Regions from separate parts of the Paraburkholderia sp. BL18I3N2 genome, predicted to be linked through region 2. Evidence: predicted binding sites of a transcription regulator. Region 2 holds the regulator's gene; the other holds the start of a gene.

Region 1 (3,094 bases), on a different contig from region 2:
GCTCGAGCGAGCGATGCACTTCCGCTGAGGCATCCTGACGCAGCGCCAGTTCGGCCTGCGTGCGCAGGCCGGCAAGCGGGGTTTTCATCTGATGCGCGGCGTCCGCGATAAAGCGCTTCTGCAGCTCCATGTTCTGTTCGAGACGTGTCAGCAGATCGTTGAACGAGGTCACGAGCGGCTCGATTTCCGGCGGCGCGCGGCGCGCCTCGAGCGGCGACAGGTCGTCCGGGCGGCGCGCGCGGATATGCGCTTGCAGCGCGTGCAGCGGCGCGAGGCCGCGCGAGAGTCCGAACCATACCAGCAGGATCGCGAGCGGCAGAATCACGAACTGCGGGAGGATTACGCCTTTGATGATGTCGTTGGCGAGCTGGCTGCGTTTGTCGAGCGTCTCGGCGACCTGCACCAGCACGGGTTGCGCGCCGGGCGTCTGCGGAAACTCGACGGTCGTGTAGGCGACGCGGATATCGTTGCCGCGCAGCACGTCGTCACGAAATTCGACGAGACCCGGCTGCGGGCGGTCTTCCTCGTGCGGCAGCGGCATGTCGCGCTCGCCGCCCACCAGTTCGCCGCGCGTGCCGAGCACCTGGTAGAACACGCTGTCCACGTTGTCCGCGCGCAGAAAGTCGCGCGTGGAGTCGGGCAGCGTCAGTTCCGCCACGCCGTTCACCGGGTGAATCTGGCGGGCCAGCACGTAAGCGTCGGTTTCCAGTGCACGGTCGAACGGGCTGTTCGCGATCGACTTGGCGACCAGATAGGTGACCGCGAGACTCATCGGCCAAAGCAGCAGCAGCGGCGCCAGCATCCAGTCGAGAATCTCGCCGAACAGCGAGCGCGGGCGAGCCTGGGCGGCGGCTTCGGTTTCGTCTGGCGGGGCGAACGGGTTGGCGTAGCGCTCGTCGCGCGCCTCGTCGAGGTCCGCCGCGTGCGCCGTAGCGCGGTCTGCGCGTGCGGACATGGGCGTCCTCTATTTGTAGTGATGGCTCGCCGGCATCGCGCCGGACGGCGGCGAGCCGGGCGGTTCGGGCTCGGCGGGCGGGGGCGTGGTCATGGCGTTCGTGCTCACGCTCGCCGGCGAGGCCGCTTTCTCGAGGCAGTAGCCCAGACCGCGCACGGTGATGATGCGCACGCCGCTCGGCTCGATTTTCTTGCGCAGGCGATGCACGTAGACCTCGATCGCGTTGTTGCTAACTTCCTCGCCCCATTCGCACAGATGATCGACGAGTTGTTCCTTCGATACCAGCCGGCCGATCCGTTGCAGCAGTACTTCGAGCAAACCCAGTTCGCGCGCCGACAGATCGATCACCTGCTCGTTGACATAGGCGATCCGGCCGACCTGGTCGAACGACAGCGAGCCGTGCCGCACGACCGTCGGGCCGCCGCCCGCGCCGCGCCGCGTCAGGGCGCGCACGCGTGCTTCGAGTTCGTTCAGCGCGAAGGGTTTGGCCATGTAGTCGTCGGCGCCGAGGTCGAGACCCTTGACGCGTTCGTCGACGCTGTCCGCCGCGGTCAGGATCAGCACCGGGAGGGTGGAATTGCGCGCGCGCAGGCGTCGCAACACCTCGAGGCCGGACATGCGCGGCAGGCCCAGATCGAGAATCAGCAGGTCGAAAGATTGCATCGACAGCGCGGTATCGGCTTCGACGCCGCTCTTCACGTGATCGACGGCATAGGCCGATTGGCGGAGTGATCGAACCAGACCGTCCGCGAGTATGCTGTCGTCTTCGGCAATCAGAATTCGCATGGTGCGCCAGCCTGGCCTTGCCGGCACCGTGGGGTGTCCCCCGGCGCACAGCGGTCTCCGAAAATTATTGTGGGTAGTTGGGCAGCGCGACGGTAAAAATGCGCGTTCGCATGAGAATCGTGCTTGCCAAAACTACTGTTTTTTTATACAGTGTCTGGGTTTCGTGTGCTGTCCTTTCAAAGTGGGCTGCACATCTGCCTCAGACGCCGTTCATCATAGCAAAGGACGATTCATGGAAGAAAGCAAGAAAGGCTCGGCTGGACTGACGGCTGAAAAGAGCAAGGCACTCGCTGCCGCACTCGCACAGATCGAAAAGCAGTTCGGCAAAGGGTCGGTCATGCGGCTCGGCGCAGGTGAGGCGGTCGAAGACATCCAGGTGGTCTCAACCGGATCGCTCGGCCTCGACATCGCTCTGGGCGTCGGCGGTTTGCCGCGTGGCCGTGTGGTCGAAATTTATGGCCCGGAATCGTCCGGTAAAACCACGCTGACGTTGCAGGTCGTCGCCGAAATGCAGAAGCTCGGCGGCACGGCGGCGTTTATCGACGCGGAACACGCGCTGGACATCCAGTACGCGGGCAAGCTCGGCGTGAACGTGAACGAGTTGCTGGTTTCGCAGCCGGATACCGGTGAACAGGCGCTCGAAATCGCCGACGCACTCGTGCGCTCGGGCTCGATCGACATGATCGTGATCGACTCGGTCGCGGCACTCGTGCCGAAGGCTGAAATCGAAGGCGAAATGGGCGACTCGCTGCCGGGTCTGCAAGCGCGTCTGATGTCGCAAGCGCTGCGCAAGCTCACCGGCACGATCAAGCGCACGAACTGTCTCGTGATCTTCATCAACCAGATCCGCATGAAGATCGGCGTGATGTTCGGCAATCCGGAAACCACCACGGGTGGTAACGCGCTGAAGTTCTACGCGTCGGTGCGTCTGGACATTCGCCGTATCGGTTCGATCAAGAAGAACGACGAAGTGATCGGCAACGAAACGCGCGTGAAGGTGGTGAAGAACAAGGTTGCGCCGCCGTTCCGCGAAGCGATTTTCGACATTCTCTACGGCGAAGGCATTTCGCGTCAGGGCGAAATCATCGATCTGGGCGTGCAGGCCAAGATCGTCGACAAGGCCGGCGCGTGGTACAGCTACAGCGGCGAACGTATCGGTCAGGGTAAGGACAACGCGCGTGAATTCCTGCGCGAAAATCCGGATATTGCTCGCGAGATCGAAAACCGTATCCGTGAATCGCTGGGCGTGAATGCCATGGCGGAAGCCGTGACCGGCGCAGCCGCTGAAGTCGCGGACGAAGAAGAGTAACCATCACGTGATACGCAAGGGCCGGCCGTTGTCCGATTCCGGAC
Region 2 (3,094 bases):
GAACAATTGGCGCGACCAGAGGATCGGCGCCGAACAAAGCCGACCTGCCGCGATCACTCGTTCAGATTGACCGCGGCGAACTTCCACGTGAACACACCCTCGCGCTGAAAGATCGCCGAGTAACGCGCGTCGCCGGCGCCATGTTGGTACGTGACAACGAACTCGTTGAGGCCGCGGTAGCCCGCCGTGGTTTGCGGCGGTTGCGGGGGCGTGGCGTTGGTATTTCCATTCGCCGCGTTACCGGCAGGCGGCGCAGCCGGTGCTGCCGCAGTCGCGGTGGCGTCCGGCGCATTGTTCGCGGCTGCCGGCGCAGGCGGCCGTTCACCCGGATCGCCGCGCGGCGGCATGCCGTTCAGCAAGGCCGCCACGCCGTCCGGTGTGGCGTACGCATCCACGAGCGGACCGATCAATGCGACGCCGATCATCGCGCCAATGGCGGCCAATGGATTGCCGTTACTATGCGCGCCAAGCCGACGTGTCAGCAGGCCGGCGACCTGTTCCTTCAGGCTCTCACGCAACGCGGGGAAGTCGACATACTGGTTGACCGTTTGCGCGTCGCGCGCATCGGCCGCGCGTTTGAGATTGTTCAGCGCGATGTACGGTGACGCATAAGCAAACCCCAGTGCGGCGATCACCGCGATTACGACTAGCGTGACGATCAGCGGCTTTGTGGCGCTGCCTCTGCTGCCGCGTTGGATACGTTTCGGAACTGCCATCGAGTGGGACTCTCCATCAGGTGTGATCTAACGTGGACCGCGGCCACGCGAAAACGATCCCACGCAATGCAATCTCTCGCCGCCCCGTTCTAGAACCGCCTGGACATCAAGACTCGAACACCGCGCCGTGCACGTTCGCTTCATCGGCGATGCAGCGGTCGATCATGCGGCAAACCGCGTCCATTGTGCCGACCATGATGAGACGCGACGGCCCGTGATAGACCCGCACCGGTGCGCGACGCGCCGGTTCGGCCGTATTCAAACCCGAATTCAACGACACGCGGGCAAACGCCGGCAACGATGACGGCAAGCTCGACGCAGCCTCGGGCGAGTCGAACAGCGACGGCGTGCTGAGCGTGGCCGCCTCGATCAACGAGCAGGGCACCAGCTTGCGAAGATGGCGCAGACGACCGAACTGGCGAAAGGGCAGCAGGCGGGCAAGACGTTCCATGAGACTCTCCAGACGATGCGACGTTGATGCGGCGCTATGCAACATTAATGCGACATTGACGCGGCTTTTTATTCTGTCGAACGGGCAGGCGGGTTAGAACTCGCCGGGCCGAATCAGCCCCACGGCGATGCCCTCCAGCGCGAATTCCGCACTGCCGGTTTCAACGAAGATGTTTTCGTAATCGGGGTTCTCGGCGATCAGTTCGAGCCCGTTCGGCCGGCGCTTCAGGCGCTTGACCGTAACGTCGTCGCCGAGCCGGGCAATGATGATCTGGCCGTCTTTCGCTTCGCTGCGCTTTTGCACCGCGAGCAGGTCGCCGTCGAAGATGCCCGCGTCGCGCATGGACAGCCCGCGCACCTTCAGCAGGTAATCCGGCTTGCTCGAGAACAGCGCCGGGTCGCAAGCGTAGTGCTGCGAGATATGTTCCTGCGCGAGGATCGGGCTGCCGGCGGCGACGCGCCCGATCAGCGGCAGCGACAGTTGCATGATGCTGGCGTGCGGCAGGGTGAACTGGTGCGGCGAGTCTTCCGGCCCGGCCAGCAGGCGAATGCCGCGCGATGCGCCGGCCGCGAGTTCGATCACGCCCTTGCGAGCGAGCGCGCGCAAATGTTCTTCTGCCGAGTTGGCCGAGCTGAAACCCAGTTCGGCGGCGATCTCCGCGCGGGTGGGCGGAAAGCCGGTACGTTCGATAGCCCTGCGGATCAGATCGAAAACCTGCTGCTGTCGTGCGGTGAGTTTGGTCATGGCGCCACTGTATGTATGAACAGGTGCCTGTATTTTTATACAGTATTCGGCGCAATTCAAGCTTTACTTTAAGTTCGGGGTGAAGGGTGGCGTTCCAGCGTCGTTGAGCGATGCTCCAACACCCGTTTTCGCGCCGCAACGCCTTATCCAGCTGTCATTACCACTTTTGCGTATTAAAGAATGAAGAAACATTATTTTTAATGATGAAAGCCCTTCGATAGACTGGCCTCCCAGTTGGCGCTCATGTGCACGTGACCGCGACGCGAGAAAAGACACCACACGCTGTTTCAGCGGACAACGCGGAGAAAGTTGACATGAATCACCAAGGTACGGGGCTGGCAGGCAGGACGAAGAAACTGATCGCGGCGCTCGCATTGGGCGCGGCCGGCGCGCTCGGCGTGATGGCGCAGGCGCACGCCGCCGACACGACGCTGCTGAACGTGTCCTACGACCCGACGCGCGAGCTGTATCAGGACGTCAATCAGGCGTTCGGCAAGGAGTGGAAGGCGAAGACGGGCGAGACGATCACCTTCAAGCAGTCGCACGGCGGCTCCGGCGCGCAGGCTCGCTCGGTGCTCGACGGCCTGCAGGCCGACGTGGTGACGCTGGCGCTCGCCTACGACATCGACGCACTGGCCGGCAAGGGGCTGCTCGACAAGGGCTGGCAGAAGCGCTTGCCGGACAACGCGTCGCCGTACACGTCGACGATCGTGTTTCTGGTGCGCAAGGGCAACCCGAAGCACATTAAGGACTGGGACGATCTGACCAGGCCGGGCGTGTCGATCGTGACACCGAATCCGAAGACGTCGGGCGGCGCGCGCTGGAATTACCTCGCGGCGTGGGCGTATGCCGAGCATCAACCGGGCGGCAATGATCAGAAGGCCAAGGAATTCGTCGGCAAGCTGTACAAGAATGCCGGCGTGCTGGATTCGGGCGCGCGCGGCGCGACCACCAGCTTCGTGCAACGCGGTATCGGCGACGTGCTGATCGCGTGGGAAAACGAAGCGTTCCTGTCGCTGAAGGAATTTGGTCCGGAGAAGTTTGAGATCGTGGTGCCGTCGGTCAGCATTCTGGCTGAACCGCCGGTCGCGGTGGTGGACAAGGTGGTCGACAAGCACGGCACGCGCAAAGTCGCCGAAGCGTATCTGAACTTCCTGTATAGCGAGCAAGGCCAGGAGATCGC

Evidence for each region. The regulator LexA, encoded in region 2, represses DNA repair genes until DNA is damaged. The targets are predictions, from matches to a motif close to ACTGTATNNNNATACAGT.
Region 1: the regulator LexA is predicted to act here: its motif matches at 1,876-1,893, upstream of recA (recombinase RecA).

Annotation. Positions count from the first base shown of each region.
Region 1 covers NZ_PVNC01000009.1:201,392-204,485, forward strand. Annotated here, with positions in the region: gene B0G75_RS23890 (sensor histidine kinase) at 1-955, opposite strand, end outside; gene B0G75_RS23895 (response regulator transcription factor) at 965-1,741, opposite strand; gene recA (recombinase RecA) at 1,974-3,050, shown strand; gene recX (recombination regulator RecX) at 3,058-3,094, shown strand, end outside.
Region 2 covers NZ_PVNC01000005.1:412,912-416,005, reverse strand. Annotated here, with positions in the region: gene B0G75_RS17355 (DUF2939 domain-containing protein) at 54-716, opposite strand; gene B0G75_RS17350 (hypothetical protein) at 823-1,167, opposite strand; gene lexA (transcriptional repressor LexA) at 1,261-1,911, opposite strand; gene B0G75_RS17340 (sulfate ABC transporter substrate-binding protein) at 2,226-3,094, shown strand, end outside.